DNA from 3 places in the Streptomyces sp. NPDC093018 genome. Region 3 is predicted to be linked to each of the others. Evidence: predicted binding sites of a transcription regulator. Region 3 holds the regulator's gene; each other region holds the start of a gene.
What was found. Region 3 encodes HrcA, which represses chaperone genes, less so after heat shock. Its sites were predicted from a motif close to TTNGCACTCNGNNNNNCNGAGTGCNAA; they were not measured.

Region 1 (6,262 bases), on a different contig from region 3:
GGCCAGGGTGTACCGGACGTTCGCGGCGGCCCCGGCGTGCTCCCGCGCCCGCGCCAGGATCCCCGGGTCGGAGTCGACCGCCTCCACCCGTTCCACCCGCCCGGCCAGCAGCCGCGCGAGTTCCCCGGCACCGCACCCCACGTCCAGCGCCCGGCCGGACCGCCGGGGCAACTGCCGTAACAGCCAGGGGTGGTAGTGGGCGTTGTGGTCCCAGGGGTGAGCGTCGTTGAACCGCCGCAGCCCCTCGATCAACCGCTCCGTCGAAGTCCCCATGGCCCCACCCCACCCTCCCTTTGGGGAGCACCGGTGAAGCCGCACCGGCCACGCGGCGGCATCCTGGACACTGGGGGCGGGGAACGCGCCCGAAATTCGCCTACCGACCGGAATCCACCACCATGAATCACGCCCAGCTGACCGCCCTCGGCCGAGCGCTCCGGCTGCTCGGGGAGCACGGGGAGGCGTTGGCCGCCGACACTCCGGACGGGCGGCTCCAGGAGATCAGGACGGATCTGCGCAGGGCGCTGGACCTGCTGGAGGAGAGCGTCGGGGCGAACGCGCCGGCCACCCGGTGCGCCGAGCATCCGCACGGACCGGTGGACGAGAGCGCCCCCGACCTGTGTCTGCTGTGCGAGACCCGGCGCCGGGCAGCGCGCCGCTCGGAGTACGGGGGCCGGGCGAACCCGGCCGAGCCGGTGGCCACCGCGCCCTCGCGGTACGGCGTCCGGGCCGACCGCCCGCAGCCCCAGCAACGCTGGCTGCCGGAGCTGTGGAACGGCCAGGAGTGGCAGCTGTGCGGCACCCCCCGGCGGGACCGCCGGGAGGCCGAGGCGTACCTCGCCGCCCAGCGGCGCGGGGCCCGGCCCGCGATGGCGTACCGGCTGGTGCACGAGTTCACCGACTACGAGGTGCTCCGCGTGTGGGGCACCCCGGTACGCGTCGACATCGAGCCGCTGAACGGCAATATCGGCGGGATCTGAGCCCCGGCCGAGCGTCCTCAGCTGAGCGTCTTGATCGACGCCGCGTCGTACCGCGCCAGCTCCGACGTCCGGCCCGCGAGCACCTTCGCGGCCCACTCGGGGTCCTGGAGCAGCGCGCGACCGACCGCGATCATGTCGAACTCGTCGGCCTCCAGGCGGTCGAGCAGGTCGTCGATGCCCTGCACCGGGGAGCCCTCGCCGGTGAACGCGCCGGTGAAGTCGCCGTCCAGGCCGACCGAGCCGACGGTGATGGTCTGCTTGCCGGTGAGCTTCTTGGTCCAGCCGGCGAGGTTGAGGTCGGAGCCGTCGAACTCGGGCTGCCAGTAGCGGCGGGTGGAGGCGTGGAAGACATCGACGCCGGCCGCGGCGAGCGGGGCCAGGATCGCCTCCAGCTCCTGCGGGGTCTCGGCGAGCCGGGCGGTGTAGTCCTGCTGCTTCCACTGCGAGTAGCGGAAGATCACGGGGAAGGCGGCCGAGACCCGCTCGCGGACCGCGGCGACGATCTCCGCGGCGAACCTGGTGCGGGCCACCGGGTCGCCGCCGTAGGCGTCGGTACGGCGGTTGGTGCCCTCCCACAGGAACTGGTCGAGGAGGTAGCCGTGGGCGCCGTGCAGTTCCACACCGTCGAAGCCGATGCGCTCGGCGTCCGCGGCGGCCTGGGCGAACGCGGCGATCACGTCGTCCAGGTCCTGCTGGGTCATGGCCCTGCCGGTGGGCTCGGCGCCCGCGGTGACCAGACCGGAGGGGCCCATCGCGGGGGCGGCCGGGAAGGGGGCCTCGCCGTCCTTGCGGACCATGCCGATGTGCCACAGCTGCGGGACGATGGTGCCGCCCGCCGCGTGCACGTCCTCGGCGACCTTCGCCCAGCCCGCCAGCTGCTCCTCGCCGTGGAACCGCGGCACCCGGTCGCTCTGGCCGGCCGAGTCATGGCCGACGTAGGTGCCCTCGGTGACGATCAGGCCGACGCCCGCGGCGGCGCGGCGGGAGTAGTACGAGCGCACGTTCTCGCCGGGGACGCCGCCCGGGGAGAACATCCGGGTCATCGGCGCCATCGCGATCCGGTTGGGGACCGTGAGGCCGTTGAGCGTGATGGGGCGGGAGAGTACCTGGGCCGCGCGGGAGGCGGGCGTCGTGTCGACGGTCACGTGGGGGCTCCTCAGAAGGCTGCTAACCGAGCGGTATGTGAATGCGCATTGTTGTAGCTGCTTAAGTAAGCCGCTGTACAGAGGTCAGCATTCCCGGACCCGGAAGCGGTCGTCTGTGACGCCGGACACGCCCGGGTGGCGAAGAAGCCCGGGGAAAGCCCGGGAAAAGCCCGAGGGCGGCACCCCCTGTCCCTGACAGGAAGTACCGCCCTCGGTAAGGACGTTGATCAACCAGAGGTCGATCAGAAGTCCATGTCACCGCCCGGCATGCCGCCCGGAGCGGCCGCGGCGGCCTTCTCCGGCTTGTCGGCGATGACGGCCTCGGTGGTGAGGAACAGCGCGGCGATGGAGGCGGCGTTCTGCAGCGCGGAACGGGTCACCTTCGCCGGGTCGATGATGCCCTCGGCGACCAGGTCGACGTACTCGCCGGTCGCGGCGTTCAGGCCGTGGCCCGGGGTCAGGTTGCGCACCTTCTCCACCACGACACCGCCCTCAAGGCCGGCGTTGACGGCGATCTGCTTCAGCGGGGCCTCCAGGGCGATGCGCACGGCGTTGGCGCCGGTCGCCTCGTCACCCTCGAGCTCCAGCTTCTCGAAGACCTGGGAGGCCTGCAGCAGGGCCACGCCACCACCGGCGACGATGCCCTCCTCGACGGCCGCCTTGGCGTTGCGCACGGCGTCCTCGATGCGGTGCTTGCGCTCCTTGAGCTCCACCTCGGTGGCGGCACCGGCCTTGATGACCGCGACGCCGCCCGCGAGCTTGGCCAGGCGCTCCTGGAGCTTCTCGCGGTCGTAGTCCGAGTCGCTGTTCTCGATCTCGGCGCGGATCTGGTTCACCCGGCCGTTGACCTGCTCCGAGGAGCCGGCACCGTCGACGATGGTGGTCTCGTCCTTGGTGATGACGACCTTGCGGGCGCGGCCCAGGAGGTCCAGGGTCGCGTTCTCCAGCTTGAGGCCGACCTCCTCGGAGATGACCTCGCCGCCCGTGAGGATGGCGATGTCGCCGAGCATGGCCTTGCGGCGGTCGCCGAAGCCCGGGGCCTTGACGGCGACGGACTTGAAGGTGCCGCGGATCTTGTTGACGACCAGGGTCGACAGGGCCTCGCCCTCGACGTCCTCGGCGATGATCAGCAGCGGCTTGCCCGACTGCATGACCTTCTCCAGGAGCGGGAGCAGGTCCTTGACGGAGCCGATCTTGGAGTTCGCGATGAGGATGTACGGGTCCTCCAGCGACGCCTCCATGCGCTCCATGTCGGTGGCGAAGTAGGCGGAGATGTAGCCCTTGTCGAAGCGCATGCCCTCGGTGAGCTCAAGCTCCAGACCGAAGGTGTTGCTCTCCTCGACGGTGATGACGCCTTCCTTGCCGACCTTGTCCATCGCCTCGGCGATCAGCTCGCCGATCTGGGTGTCGGCGGCGGAGATGGACGCGGTGGAGGCGATCTGCTCCTTGGTCTCGACGTCCTTCGCCTGCTCCAGCAGGGCGGCGGAGACGGCCTCGACGGCCTTCTCGATACCGCGCTTCAGGGCCATCGGGTTGGCACCGGCGGCGACGTTGCGCAGGCCTTCCTTGACCAGGGCCTGGGCGAGCACGGTCGCGGTGGTCGTACCGTCACCGGCGACGTCGTCCGTCTTCTTGGCGACTTCCTTGACCAGCTCGGCGCCGATCTTCTCGTACGGGTCCTCGAGCTCGATCTCCTTGGCGATGGAGACACCATCGTTGGTGATCGTGGGGGCGCCCCACTTCTTCTCGAGGACGACGTTGCGACCCTTGGGGCCGAGCGTCACCTTGACGGCGTCCGCGAGCTGGTTCATGCCGCGCTCGAGGCCGCGCCGCGCCTCCTCGTCGAACGCGATGATCTTGGCCATGTGAAGTGGTCCCTCCAGGACTGGGGGTGATTCCTTCGGACCGCGCCCGCGCCCGCGACGGACGGTTCGCCGACCTGTGGTTCCTTGCCCCACATGGCCTGCGGACCTCACCGACCCGGTCCTTCGTTGTCACTCTCACCTTCAGAGTGCTAACGCCAATGATTAGCACTCGGCATGGTCGAGTGCAAGCGCCTTGGCCCCTCTCGGGCCTTCTGGACGGCCGGGTCAGCCGGAGGCGAACACGCGGGGGCGCCCGGCCCCGGGCACGCCGAAGGGCCCGCACCCTGTGCGAGGTGCGGGCCCTTCGGTGGAGAAACGTTCAGACGGCGACGCGAACCATGTCGGCCTGCGGACCCTTCTGGCCCTGCGAGATCTCGAACTCGACTCGCTGGCCCTCCTCCAGGGTGCGGTAGCCGTCCATCTGAATGGCGCTGTAATGGACGAAGACGTCCGCACCACCGTCGACCGCGATGAAGCCGTACCCCTTCTCCGCGTTGAACCACTTGACGGTGCCCTGAGCCATGCCTAACTCCCCTATTACTGGCCCTTGCACAGATCCACACTTCGCGGACCCGGGTCAGACCTCACCCCCCAATGCGTCGGGGGCGTGCGCCGGAACGCGTCGACCGCGGCTGAATGTATCTGTCCAACTGCCGTCTGCAACAGGTCAATTGGACGAGAATTCTGGACGCGAACGATCCGGAATGTGGGGAGAATTCACCCGAATTCAGGGCAAGTCGGGCCCCGTAAAAGACACAAAAGCCGCGGAAAGTCCGTGCATTTTGGCTACTTCTTATCGGGCCCGCGGAAGAGAATCGAGGGCTTACCCTCGATCACCGGAGGGCGCGTTCCCCAACTGTACCGCGCTCAATCACGCAGAATTGCCCCCTCCGCTTCTCTCACGGAGAGGGCAATCCGATGTACTTTCGGTGACCGTCATTACCTAAGGTAATGATCGATCATTCGGTCAGCAGCCGCCGGCCACCGCCGGGATGATGGAGACCCCCGCGCCGTCCGGGGTGGAGGTCGCAAGGCCCTGCTCGAAGCGGACGTCGTCGTCGTTGACGTAGACGTTCACGAACCGGCGCAGCTTGCCCTGGTCGTCCAGGACGCGGGCGGCGATGCCGGTGTGGTTCTTCTCCAGGTCCTCGATGACCTCGCCGAGGGTGGTGCCCTCGGCGGCGACCTCGGCCTGTCCGCCGGTGTAGGTGCGCAGGATGGTGGGGATGCGAACGGTCACGCTCATGCGAGGCCAGCCTCTCGGAAGGAGTCCAGGTTCGGGCGGATGGTGGCGGTCAGGCCAGTGCCGGCCACCGCGTCGAGGGTCTTGAGACCGTCGCCGGTGTTGAGGACGACGGTGCTCTTCGCCGGGTCGAGCGCCCCGCTCTCGATCAGCTTCCGGGTGACGCCGACGGTCACCCCGCCGGCCGTCTCGGCGAAGATGCCCTCGGTGCGGGCCAGCAGCTTGATCGCGTCCACCACCTGCTCGTCCGTCACGTCCTCCACCGCGCCGCCGGTGCGCCGGGCGATGTCCAGGACATAGGGGCCGTCGGCCGGGTTGCCGATGGCGAGGGACTTGGCGATGGTGTTGGGCTTCTGGGGCCGTACGACGTCGTGGCCCGCCTTGTAGGCCGTCGACACCGGCGAGCAGCCCTCGGCCTGGGCGCCGAAGATCTTGTACGGCCGGTCCTCGACCAGCCCCAGCTCGATCAGCTCCCGGAGACCCTTGTCGATCTTGGTGAGCTGGGAGCCGGAGGCGATCGGGACCACGATCTGGTCCGGCAGCCGCCAGCCGAGCTGCTCGCAGATCTCGTACGCCAGGGTCTTGGAGCCCTCGGCGTAGTACGGCCGCAGATTCACGTTGACGAAGCCCCAGCCCTCGCCGGCCGGGTCGCCGATCAGCTCGGAGCAGAAGCGGTTCACATCGTCGTAGTTGCCCTCGATGCCGACCAGCTCGCCGCCGTAGACCGCGGCCATGACGACCTTGCCCTGCTCCAGGTCGTGCGGGATGAACACGCAGGAGCGCAGCCCGGCGCGGGCGGCGGCGGCGCCGACGGCGCCGGCCAGGTTGCCGGTGGAGGAGCAGGACAGCGTGGTGAAGCCGAAGGCGCGGGCCGCCTCCAGGGCTTGGGCGACGACCCGGTCCTTGAAGGAGTGGGTCGGGTTGCCGGAGTCGTCCTTGACGTACAGACCGCCGGTGACGCCCAGCTCGCGGGCCAGGTTGTCGGCCTTGACCAGCTTGGTCCAGCCCGGGTTGATGTTCGGCTTGTCCGCG
Region 2 (6,262 bases), on a different contig from region 3:
TGCGCATGGACCACTTCGTCGAGATCGACTTCTCCGGCTTCGCCAAGCTGGTCGACGCGCTCGGCGGGGTCGATGTCACCACGACCCAGGACATCGACGACGACAAGAGCCATCTCCATCTGGCGGCCGGCCCCCACCACCTGGACGGCAAGCAGGCGTTGGCCCTCGCCCGCACCCGGCACGGCATCGGCGACGGCAGCGACCTCGGCCGCATAGGTCTGCAACAGCTGCTGGTGAAGGCCCTGTTGGAGCGGATATCCGGCACGAACCTGCTCACCGATCCGGCCAAGCTGTACACGGTCGCCGACGCGGTCACCAAGAGCCTCACCACCGACACCGGCCTCGACTCCCTGACCGAGCTGACCGAGTTGGGCAAGAGCCTGAAGGGGCTGAGCGCGGACCAGGTGAAGACCGTGATGATGCCCGTCGTCACGGCGCCCTCGGACCCCAACCGGGTGATCGCGAAGGAGCCGGACGCCGAGAACCTGTGGGCGACCCTGCGCTGACCGCCGGGCGCGCCGGGCGCAGGATGCGTCGGCCGCCGGGTCAGGGGCCCTCGGGCGGCCGTGCGGGCCCGCCGACCAGCATCGTCGGCGCCCCCGCGACCCGGGTGAGGAACACGGTCGCCGCGTTCGGACCCTGCGGCTTGACCTTGCGCCGCAGCTCCTCCGGCTCGACCGCCGACCCGCGCTTCTTCACGGTCAGCGTCCCGACCTCGCGCTCGCGCAGCAGCGCCTTCAGCTTCTTCAGGTTGAACGGGAGTTGGTCGGTGATCTCGTAGGGAGTGGCGTACGGGGTCGGGTGCAGCTCGTCGGCGGTGATGTACGCGATGGTCGCGTCGATCAGCCCGCCTGCGACCTCCTCGGCCACCTCGGCGACCAGATGCGCGCGGATCACGGCGCCGTCCGGCTCGTACAAGTACCGCCCCACCGGGCGTACTTCGGGATCCGGCAGGCCCCGCCCGAGCAGGGTGCGCGGGCCGGGCAGCAGGGTGGCGCGCACCGCGCCCGGCGCCCCGGTCCCGAACCAGAGCACCGCCTCTTTCACATCGCCGCCGTCCGAGATCCACTCCGCCTCGGCCTCCGGCGGCACCGCCTCGTGCGGGATGCCGGGCGCGATCTTCAGCGCGGCGTGCGGTGCCCGGCGGGCGGCCCCGACGGCCCAGGACAGCGGCGGCGAGTACGCCTCGGGATCGAAGATCCGCCCACCCGTCGCCCGGCCACCACCCCTCATCGACGCGCTTCGCGCGCCTCCTCTTGATTGCCCGCCCCGCCTGGCCGGATCCACGAACACCGCGTCGTACCCGGCGGTGTCCACCTCCGTGACATCGGCCTCCCGCACCTCCATCAGGCCGGTGAGCCCCAGCGCCTCGGCGTTCGCCCGCGCCACGGCCGCCGTCAGCGGGTCCCGGTCCACCGCGAGCACCCGGATCCCGGCCCGCGCCAGCGCGATGGCGTCACCGCCGATCCCGCAGCACAGGTCCGCCACCGAGGTCACCCCGAGATCGGTCAGCCGCCGCGCCCGGTACGCCGCCACGCTCGCCCGCGTCGACTGCTCGACCCCGTTCGGCGTGAAGAACATCCGCTCCGCGTCCGCCGCCGCGAACTTGGCCGCCGCGCGCTGCCGCAGCCGGGCCTGGCCGAGCGCGGCCGACACCAGGTCGGCGGGGTGGTCGCGGCGCAGCCGGGTGGCGACGGCCAGTTCATCGGCCGGGGCGGTGCCGCGGACCTCTTCGAGGAGGGCCCGGCCTTCGGGGGTGAGGAGAGGAGCGAGGTCGTTCACCGGGTCATTGTGGGCCAGTCGGTGGATGGTGCGCGTCAGGGCGGCGTTGCCGACCGGGGAGCGGGGCTGGTGCCTGCGAAGATCCAGCACCATGCGACTAGTAGTACAAAATGACAAAAGTCGGGCACGGGTCGCCCTCGGCTGTGCCGCCGCCGTCCTCGCCTCGACCGCCCTCGTCACCGGCTGCTCCGGTTCCGGCTCCGGCGCGGGCACCGCCCGCCCGGCCGCGGGCCAGGGCGCGGCCGGTCACGCCGCCCCCGACCCGCGCGCGGCCCAGGCCGCGGAACACACCCGCATGGTCGCCGCCGCGAAACGCTGGGGCCTGGACGAGGTCCCGATCGCGCCCCCGGCGCCGCCCAAGGTGAAGCCCCGCATCACCGCGCGCGCCGGCTTCGAGGTGGACCACCAGGAGGACTGGGGCCTGCCGCCGGTCTTCACCACCGTCCCGACCAAGAACAAGGTCGTCTTCCTCACCATCGACGACGGCTCGGAGAAGGACCCCCGGTTCCTCCAGATGATGCGGGACCTGAAGATCCCGTACACCGCCTTCCTCAGCAACTACCTGGTCAAGGACGACTACGGCTACTTCCGCAAGGCCCAGTCCTACGGCAACACCCTCAACAACCACACCCTCACCCACCCCTATCTGCCGGGGCTGTCCTACGAGCAGCAGAAGCACGAGATCTGTGACATGCAGGACATCATGCAGAAGCAGTTCGGTAAACGCCCGACCGTCCTGCGCCCGCCCTACGGCAACTACAACCAGGACACCCTGGTCGCCGCCAAGTCCTGCGGCATCAAGTACGCCCCGATCTGGAACGAGGAGGTGTACGTCGACCACTGGGAGTTCCGCGAGGACGACCAGCAGCTGCGCCGGGGCGACATCGTCCTCACCCACTTCCGCGGCCGCAGCGACTGGGACGGCACGATGGTCGACGACATGCGCCGCTTCCTGAACAAGGTGACGCGCGAGGGGTACGCGGTGGCACGGCTGGAGGACTACCTGTGAGTCGGCCGCCTCGGTCACGGGGGGCGCGGTGAGGTGTCCGACGACGGGGCGCCGCCGGGGCGCCCGGCCGGTGGATCGCCGGTGAGCCGTACGGCCGGTGGACGGCGCGTCGGGCGGACGGCCGGGGCGTCGCCGCCGGGGCACGGGGCCGCCGCCGGCCGGGCGAAGGCGAGGGGCCCGGCCGGTGGAGCGGTGGTGGGTGGGGCGGCCGGTGGGGCGACGGCAGTCCGGCCGGCCGGAAGGACGCCGGTGCGGCGCCGGGCCGATGGGCGGTCGGTGCGGCGGCGTTCGCGAGGTGCGGCGCTGCTGTCCGTCCCGGCCGGCGTCCTCGCCGCGGTCCTGTTCCTCGCCGGGTGCGCCCAGCCCGTCGTACCCATCGAACGCCTCGGCAGGAAGGCGGCGGAGGGGGTGCGACCGCACGTCCGGCCGCTCGCCGCGCCGCCGTCCCGGCTGCCCCTGCCCCCGGTCGTGGACCACGTCCCCACCCGCGACCGGGTCGTCTTCCTCACCTACGACGCCACCGACCGCCCCACCGTGCTCCGCGAACTGCGCCTCCCGGTGCGCCGGTTCACCCCCGGGCTCCGCCCCCTGGCGGGAAGGCCGTACGCCACCCAGCGCGCCGCGCTCTGCGCCCGCCGCACCCGTCTCCTGCGCCCACCCCGGGGCGGGTACGACCCGACGACCCTGCGCGCGGCCGCCGACTGCGGCGTCACCACCGTCGTCCTGTGGCGCGCCACCCTCACCCCGACGGGCCTCACCTACCCCCGGGGCCCGCACCACCTCCGCCGGGGCGACATCATCCGCCTCCTCCCGGACGCCCCCACGGCCCCCCTCTTGGACGCCATGCACAGACGAAACCTGACGGCGGCACGGCTGGAGGATTACCTGTAGTCCTTCCCGCCCGTCCGGCGCTTGAGGACGGAGGCCGAAGGCCGACAGCGGGGGTCCGGGGGCGCAGCCCCTGGTACGGCGCGCCCGGTATCGCCCGCCGACCAACGCTCCCGCACCCGCGTTTTCGGCCGACGCGCCGGGCGTCATTGGCACTCCGCTTGACCGAGTGCTAATCCCGGTCATAGTCTCGGCTCTGGCACTCCCCACTGGAGAGTGCCAACAACGCGACGGGCAGGTCCGGCACCCGCGACGACGGATCGACCTGGTCGCCACCTCAGACAGTTAACCCCGTGAGATCTCCGAAGGGGGAGGTCGGATCGTGACGACCGCCAGCACCAAGGTTGCCATCAAGCCGCTCGAGGACCGCATCGTGGTCCAGCCGCTCGACGCCGAGCAGACCACGGCCTCTGGCCTGGTCATCCCGGACACCGCGAAGGAGAAGCCCCAGGAGGGCGCCGTCCTCGCCGTCGGTCCGGGTCGCTTCGAGAACGGCGAGCGCCTGCCGCTCGACGTCAAGGTCGGCGACGTCGTTCTGTACAGCAAGTACGGCGGCACCGAGGTGAAGTACAACGGCGAGGAGTTCCTCGTCCTCTCGGCTCGCGACGTGCTCGCGATCATCGAGAAGTAATTCACCCCGAGCAAACCTCTGCTCTGAGCTGCGCCCCTGGCCCCCGCGACCGATAACGAAGCCGGGCGTCCGGGGCGCAGTTCGTCTTTTATCCACAAGATTTCGAGAGGGCTCCCGCTGTCATGGCGAAGATCCTGAAGTTCGACGAGGACGCCCGTCGCGCCCTCGAGCGCGGCGTCAACAAGCTGGCCGACACGGTGAAGGTGACGATCGGCCCCCGGGGTCGCAACGTCGTCATCGACAAGAAGTTCGGCGCCCCCACCATCACCAACGACGGTGTCACGATCGCCCGTGAGGTCGAGATCGAGGACCCGTACGAGAACCTCGGTGCGCAGCTGGTGAAGGAGGTGGCGACCAAGACCAACGACATCGCGGGTGACGGCACCACCACCGCCACCGTGCTCGCCCAGGCGCTGGTCCGCGAGGGCCTGCGCAACGTCGCCGCCGGTGCCTCCCCGGCCGCCCTGAAGAAGGGCATCGACGCCGCCGTCAAGGCGATCTCCGAGGACCTGCTCGCCACGGCCCGCCCGATCGACGAGAAGTCCGACATCGCCGCCGTCGCCGCGCTGTCCGCCCAGGACCAGCAGGTCGGCGAGCTGATCGCCGAGGCCATGGACAAGGTCGGCAAGGACGGTGTCATCACCGTCGAGGAGTCCAACACCTTCGGTCTGGAGCTGGACTTCACCGAGGGCATGGCCTTCGACAAGGGCTACCTGTCCCCGTACTTCGTGACGGACCAGGAGCGTATGGAGGCCGTCCTCGACGACCCGTACATCCTGATCCACCAGGGCAAGATCTCCGCCATCGCGGACCTGCTGCCGCTCCTGGAGAAGGTCATCCAGTCCGGCTCCAAGCCGCTGCTGATCATCGCCGAGGACGTCGACGGCGAGGCCCTGTCGACCCTGGTCGTCAACAAGATCCGCGGCACCTTCAACGCCGTCGCGGTGAAGGCCCCCGGCTTCGGCGACCGCCGCAAGGCGATGCTCCAGGACATGGCCGTCCTCACCGGCGCCACCGTCATCTCCGAAGAGGTCGGCCTCAAGGTCGACCAGGTCGGCATCGACGTGCTCGGCTCCGCCCGCCGCGTCACCGTCACCAAGGACGACACCACGATCGTCGAGGGTGCCGGCAAGTCGGAGGACCTGAGCGGCCGCGTCGCGCAGATCAAGGCCGAGATCGAGAACACCGACTCCGACTGGGACCGCGAGAAGCTCCAGGAGCGCCTCGCGAAGCTGGCCGGCGGCGTGTGCGTGATCAAGGTCGGCGCCGCCACCGAGGTGGAGCTGAAGGAGAAGAAGCACCGTCTGGAGGACGCCATCTCCGCGACCCGCGCCGCGGTCGAGGAGGGCATCGTCTCCGGTGGTGGCTCCGCCCTGGTGCACGCCTCCAAGGTCCTTGAGGGCAACCTCGACAAGACCGGCGACGAGGCCACCGGTGTCGCCGTGGTCCGCAACGCGGTCGTCGAGCCGCTGCGCTGGATCGGCGAGAACGCCGGCCAGGAGGGCTACGTCATCGTCTCCAAGGTCAAGGACCTGGAGAAGGGTCAGGGCTACAACGCCGCCACCGGTGAGTACGGCGACCTGGTCAAGGCCGGCGTCATCGACCCGGTCAAGGTGACCCGCTCCGCCCTGGAGAACGCCGCCTCCATCGCCTCCCTGCTGCTCACGACCGAGACCCTGGTCGTCGAGAAGAAGGAAGAGGAGCCGGAGGCCGCCGCGGGCCATGGCCACAGCCACGGCCACGCCCACTGAGCCTCGACGCTCTGACCGAAGGCCCGGCACCCCTCAGGGGGCGCCGGGCCTTCGCGCTGCCGCACTCCCCTCAGCCGCGCCCGGCCTCATCCCGCTTCTCGGCCTCGGACCCCCCGAAGACGTACCGCATCAGTTCCGCGTCCTTCTTCGGCACGATCAGGTCGTACGTCCCGTTGCCCCGGCCGATCGACGTCATCACCG
Region 3 (6,262 bases):
TACGGATGCTGGCGGCGATCCGCGACGAGTTCGGGCTCGCCCCGGACGCCGAGATCACCACGGAGGCGAACCCCGAGTCGGTCGACCCCGGCTATCTCGCGACCCTCCGCGCGGGCGGCTTCAACCGGATCTCCTTCGGGATGCAGAGCGCGCGGCAGCATGTGCTGAAGATCCTCGACCGCACCCACACCCCCGGCCGCCCGGAGGCGTGTGTCGCGGAGGCCCGTGCGGCGGGCTTCGCGCATGTGAACCTCGACCTGATCTACGGCACCCCCGGCGAGAGCGACGACGACTGGCGGGCCTCCCTCGACGCGGCGATCGGCGCGGGACCCGACCACGTCAGCGCGTACGCCCTCATCGTGGAGGAGGGCACGCAGCTCGCGCGCCGGATCCGCCGGGGCGAGGTCCCGATGACCGACGACGACGTCCACGCCGACCGCTATCTGATCGCCGAGGAGGCCCTCTCCGCCGCGGGCTTCGACTGGTACGAGGTCTCCAACTGGGCCACCTCCGAGGCGGGCCGCTGTCTGCACAACGAGCTGTACTGGCGCGGCGCGGACTGGTGGGGCGCGGGCCCCGGCGCGCACTCCCATGTGGGCGGCGTGCGCTGGTGGAACGTGAAGCACCCCGGCGCGTACGCCTCCGCCCTGGTCGCGGGCCGCTCCCCGGGCGCGGGCCGCGAGCTGCTGTCCGCCGAGGACCGCCGCGTCGAGCGCATCCTGCTGGAACTCCGGCTGCGCGAGGGCGTCCCGCTCTCCCTGCTGAAGGAACCGGGCCTCGCCGCCTCCCGCCGCGCCCTGTCCGACGGTCTCCTCCAGCGCACCCCCTACACCGAGGGCCGCGCCACCCTCACCCTGCGCGGCCGCCTGCTGGCGGACGCGGTGGTACGGGACCTGGTGGACTGATCACTCCGGCGAGTGAATCGGTGCGGGAAGCCGGTTCGGTGCCTAGGCTGCCGCTGAAAGGACGCGGCGGATGTGGAGGCCACGGAGATGACCGCTGTGGACGAGCGTGGACTGGCCAAGTGCTTCGACAATTTCGAGCCTCCCGAGGGCGTCAAGGCTGAGCTTCTTCGGGGGGTAGTCGTGATGATGGCCGGCCCTGATCTGGTGCACAACCTGATCGCGCTGCACACCCAGCGGCAGATTCCGCTGGAACGGTGGTATCCGATTCAGACCCAGGACGTGAGCATCGCAGGTGAGGACAGCGTCCCCGTCCCGGATCTGGTGGTCGCGGCGCCGGACGCATTGCCTGGCTCGGGGCGTCTGCTGCCTTCCGAGCTGATCACGGCAGTGGTGGAGATCGTTTCCAAGCCCAAATTCGGGGATCCGGTCCGGCTGGAGGCCCTCGGAGTCGAACTGGACACCAGCGAGTTCGGCACCCTCCCCGAGGTCAGGCCCCACCGCTACCCGTGACGAAGTCGATCAGCTCCTCCACCCGTCCCAGCAGTTCCGGTTCCAGGTCCTTGTAGGAGTGCACGCGTTTCAGGATCGCCTGCCACACCGCGCCGGTGTTGTCCGAGGGCCAGCCCAGGGCGCGGCACACGCCCGTTTTCCAGTCCTGGCCGCGCGGCACCCGGGGCCATTCCGGGATGCCCAGTGAGGCGGGTTTCACCGCTTCCCAGATGTCGATGTACGGGTGGCCCACCACCAGCGCGTGTTCGCTGGTCACCGACCGCGCGATGTGGAACTCCTTCGAGCCCGGCACGAGGTGGTCCACGAGGACGCCGAGGCGGGCGTCGGGGCCCGGGTCGAAGCCGGTGACGATCGAGGGGAGGTGGTCCACGCCCTCCAGGTACTCCACGACGACACCCTCGACGCGCAGGTCGTCGCCCCAGACCTTCTCGACCAGCTCGGCGTCGTGCCGGCCCTCCACATAGATGCGGCCGGCCCGGGCCACGCGGGCGCGGGCGCCGGGGACGGCGACGGAACCGGAGGCGGTGCGGGCGGGGCGCGCGGGACCGGCGGCCGGTCGTACGAGGGTCACCGCCCGGCCCTCCAGCAGGAAGCCGCGCGGCTCCAGCGGGAACACCCGGTGCTTGCCGAAGCGGTCCTCCAGCGTCACCGTGCCCGCCTCGCAGCGGATCACCGCCCCGCAGAACCCGGTGCCGGGCTCCTCCACGACCAGACCGGGGTCAGCGGGTACCTCGGGTACCGGCTGGGGTTTCTTCCAGGGTGGGGTCAGGTCGGCGGAGTACTGGCGGGAGCGCGGGCCCGAAGGGCCCTCGTTGGCAGGGCGGTGGCGGGAGACGGGTGGGCGCATTCGGATGACGATAGGAGAAGCGGTGGGCGGGCGCTCACGACACGCCGGAAGCCGAGCGTCGGTGCGGCTCAGCTCACGCCGAACCGCGCGGCCAGCGCGTCCCGTTGGCGTCGTACGAAGGCCGCGTCGACCACCGCGCCGTGACCGGGCACGTACCGCGCGTCCTCGCCGCCCAGCGCCAGCAGCCGGTCCAGCGCGTCCGGCCAGCGCGACGGTACGGCGTCCGGGCCCGCCTGGGGCTCGCCTGACTCCTCCACCAGGTCCCCGCAGAACACCACCTCCGGGTCACCCGGCACCAGCACCACCAGGTCATGGGCGGTGTGCCCGGGGCCCACGTTGGCCAGCAGCGCCTGGCGGCCGCCGCCCAGGTCCAGGGTCCGCTCCCCGGAGACCAGCTGCCGGGGCGGCACCAGCGCCAGCGCCGCCTCCTCGGCCCGGTCCGCCGGGAGCCCGTGATGGACGGCGTCGTGCCGCAGCTCGTCCCGCCCGCGGCGGAACACCCCGTCCGCCCCCACCGCCGCGTACACCGCGGCCCCCGCGAAGGCCGCCGCCCCGAAGACATGGTCGAAATGGACATGGGTCAGCGCGAGATGGGTCACACGTCCACCGGCGAGCGCCTCGGCCGAGGACCGCAGCCGCGCCCCCTCCGCGAGGCTCGACCCGGCGTCCACCATCAGCGCCGTGCCCGCGCCCAGGACCAGCCCCGCCGTGCAGTCCCAGCCCGGCAGCCGGCACCGCCCCACCCCGGCGGCGAGCCGCTCCCATCCGTGCTCTTCCCAAGTCACCGTCATACCGCGACGCTAGCCGCAGCCGGGGTCGCGAGGGCACCGACCTTGCCCGGTGCGTACCCCACGGCCGTACACTGGCCGGGGAAACGCTGGCACTCGCATGCGAAGAGTGCCAAGACGGACACAAGAGGGACAACCGCGCGAGTGACGCGCGAGTGAGGGGACGACGTGCTGGAGGTGCGCGCCGATGCTGAGTGAACGCAGGCTTCAGGTGCTGCGCGCCATCGTCCAGGACTATGTCGGCACCGAGGAGCCGGTCGGCTCCAAGGCCCTGACCGAGCGGCACAACCTCGGCGTGTCCCCGGCGACCGTCCGCAATGACATGTCGGCCCTGGAGGACGAGGGATACATCGCGCAGCCGCACACCAGCGCGGGGCGCATCCCCACCGACAAGGGCTACCGGCTGTTCGTCGACAAGCTCGCGGGCGTCAAGCCGATGACCGCGCCCGAGCGCCGCGCGATCCAGAACTTCCTGGACGGCGCCGTCGACCTGGACGACGTCGTGGCGCGCACGGTGCGGCTGCTCGCGCAGCTGACCCGGCAGGTCGCCGTCGTGCAGTACCCGTCCCTGACCCGGTCCACCGTGCGGCACGTGGAACTGCTCGCGCTCGCCCCGGCGCGCGTGATGCTCGTGCTGATCACGGACACCGGCCGGGTCGAGCAGCGGATGGTCGACTGCCCGGCGCCGTTCGGCGAGGCCTCGCTCGCGGATCTGCGCGCGCGGCTGAACAGCCGGGTCGCGGGCCGCCGGTTCGCGGATGTGCCGCAGCTGGTCGAGGACCTGCCGGACGCCTTCGAACACGAGGATCGCGGTACGGTCTCCACGGTGCTCTCCACCCTTCTGGAGACACTGGTCGAGGAGAACGAGGAGCGGTTGATGATCGGCGGCACCGCCAATCTCACCCGCTTCGGACATGATTTCCCCCTCACGATCCGGCCCGTCCTGGAGGCCCTTGAGGAGCAGGTCGTGCTCCTCAAACTCCTCGGCGAGGCGAAGGATCCGGGCATGACCGTGCGCATCGGGCACGAGATCGCCCATGAAGGACTCAACTCCACCTCCGTGGTGTCGGTGGGCTACGGTTCGGGCGGCGAGGCGGTTGCCAAGCTCGGCGTGGTCGGACCGACCCGCATGGACTACCCGGGAACGATGGGAGCGGTACGCGCAGTGGCACGGTACGTCGGACAGATCCTGGCGGAGTCGTAAGTGGCCACGGACTACTACGCCGTTCTCGGCGTGCGCCGCGACGCGTCGCAGGATGAGATCAAGAAGGCGTTCCGTCGGCTCGCACGCGAGCTGCACCCGGACGTCAACCCCGATCCGAAGACCCAGGAGCGGTTCAAGGAGATCAACGCCGCTTACGAGGTGCTGTCGGACCCGCAGAAGAAGCAGGTCTACGACCTCGGCGGGGATCCCCTCTCGCAGTCCGGCGGCGCCGGCGCGGGCGGCTTCGGAGCCGGTGGCTTCGGCAACTTCTCCGACATCATGGACGCGTTCTTCGGCACGGCGTCGCAGCGCGGGCCGCGCTCGCGCACCCGCCGCGGCCAGGACGCGATGATCCGGATCGAGGTGGAACTGGACGAGGCGGCCTTCGGGACGACCAAGGAGATCCAGGTCGACACCGCGATCGTCTGCAACACCTGCAACGGTGAGGGCGCGGCTCCGGGCACCTCGGCGCAGACCTGTGACATGTGCCGCGGCCGCGGTGAGGTCTCGCAGGTCACCCGGTCCTTCCTGGGCCAGGTCATGACCTCGCGGCCGTGCCCCCAGTGCCAGGGCTTCGGAACCGTGGTCCCCACACCCTGCCCGGAGTGCGCCGGTGACGGCCGGGTCCGCTCGCGGCGCACGCTGACCGTGAAGATCCCGGCCGGTGTCGACAACGGCACCCGGATCCAGCTCGCCGGCGAGGGCGAGGTCGGCCCCGGCGGCGGTCCGGCCGGCGATCTGTACGTCGAGATCCACGAGCTGCCGCACGCGCGCTTCCAGCGCCGCGGCGACGATCTGCACTGCACGGTCACCATCCCGATGACCGCGGCGGCCCTCGGCACCAAGGTGCCGCTGGAGACGCTGGACGGCCTGGAGGAGATCGACATCCGGCCCGGGACGCAGTCCGGGCAGTCGATCCCGCTGCACGGCCGCGGTGTCACGCATCTGCGGGGCGGCGGCCGGGGCGACCTGATCGTGCATGTCGAGGTGCAGACGCCGACGAAGCTCGACGCCGAGCAGGAGCGGCTGCTGCGCGAGCTGTCCAAGCTGCGCGGCGAGGAGCGTCCGCAGGGGCAGTTCCAGCCGGGCCAGCAGGGGCTGTTCTCGCGGCTGAAGGACGCGTTCAACGGGCGCTGACCGCCCGGCCGTGACGGGTGTCGCGACGGCCTCCGAGCGAAGGTCGCCACGGCCTTCGACCGGGGGCCGTCGCGGTCTTCGAGCGGAGGCCGGCACCGCCTCTGACCGGGCGCGTAGTGGAATATGCCGATCCTGACACCCGATTCGGACTTGTTCGGAGGACGTGACACCATGCGGTCATGTCCTCCGCACTGACCGATCTTCTCCCTCACCCGATCGTGCAGGCCCCCATGGCGGGCGGCGTCTCCGGGCCCGAGCTCGCCGCCGCCGTGTCCGAGGCCGGTGGGCTCGGCTTCCTGGCCGCCGGATACAAGACGGCCGACGGCGTGTACCAGGAGATCAAGCGGCTGCGGAGCCTCACCGACCGGCCCTTCGGCGTGAATGTGTTCATGCCCCAGCCCGAGTACGCGGAGAGCGGCGCGGTCGAGGTCTACGCCCATCAGCTCGCGGGCGAGGCCGCCTGGTACGAGACCGAGCTGGGCGATCCGGACAGCGGCCGCGACGACGGCTACGACGCCAAGCTCGCGGTGCTCCTGGACGATCCGGTGCCGGTGGTCTCCTTCCACTTCGGGGTGCCGAGCCGGGAGGCGCTGGAGCGGCTGCGGCGGGCCGGGACCTTCACGCTGGTCACCGCCACCACCGCGGAGGAGGCCGTCGCGGTGGAGCGGGCCGGGGCGGACGCGGTGATCGCCCAGGGGGTGGAGGCGGGCGGCCACCAGGGCACGCACCGGGACGTCCCGGAGAACGACGGCACCGGCCTCGGCCTGCTGTCCCTGATCACACAGATCCGTGAGGCGGTGCACATCCCCGTCGTCGCCGCCGGCGGGATCATGCGCGGCGCCCAGATCGCGGCGGTCCTCGCGGCCGGTGC

Region 1: groL (chaperonin GroEL) is a predicted target of HrcA. The motif match lies at 4,150-4,176, and genes of this name have one in related genera.
Region 2: groES (co-chaperone GroES) is a predicted target of HrcA. The motif match lies at 3,829-3,855, and genes of this name have one in related genera.

The regions. Positions count from the first base shown of each region.
Region 1 covers NZ_JBFBFF010000014.1:137,657-143,918, forward strand. The annotation lists partial or broken gene AB0N90_RS27525 (class I SAM-dependent methyltransferase) at 1-273, opposite strand, end outside; gene AB0N90_RS27530 (hypothetical protein) at 396-977, shown strand; gene AB0N90_RS27535 (NADH:flavin oxidoreductase) at 995-2,122, opposite strand; gene groL (chaperonin GroEL) at 2,365-3,987, opposite strand; gene AB0N90_RS27545 (cold-shock protein) at 4,307-4,510, opposite strand; gene AB0N90_RS27550 (MoaD/ThiS family protein) at 4,955-5,233, opposite strand; gene thrC (threonine synthase) at 5,230-6,262, opposite strand, start outside.
Region 2 covers NZ_JBFBFF010000008.1:238,137-244,398, reverse strand. The annotation lists gene AB0N90_RS20330 (LCP family protein) at 1-506, shown strand, start outside; gene AB0N90_RS20325 (methyltransferase domain-containing protein) at 547-1,782, opposite strand; gene AB0N90_RS20320 (polysaccharide deacetylase family protein) at 1,874-2,791, shown strand; gene AB0N90_RS20315 (hypothetical protein) at 3,068-3,682, shown strand; gene groES (co-chaperone GroES) at 4,002-4,310, shown strand; gene groL (chaperonin GroEL) at 4,433-6,061, shown strand; gene AB0N90_RS20300 (hypothetical protein) at 6,132-6,262, opposite strand, start outside.
Region 3 covers NZ_JBFBFF010000004.1:410,920-417,181, forward strand. The annotation lists gene hemW (radical SAM family heme chaperone HemW) at 1-905, shown strand, start outside; gene AB0N90_RS12450 (Uma2 family endonuclease) at 993-1,415, shown strand; gene AB0N90_RS12455 (DUF3097 domain-containing protein) at 1,393-2,262, opposite strand; gene AB0N90_RS12460 (MBL fold metallo-hydrolase) at 2,331-3,053, opposite strand; gene hrcA (heat-inducible transcriptional repressor HrcA) at 3,238-4,254, shown strand; gene dnaJ (molecular chaperone DnaJ) at 4,255-5,391, shown strand; gene AB0N90_RS12475 (nitronate monooxygenase) at 5,571-6,262, shown strand, end outside.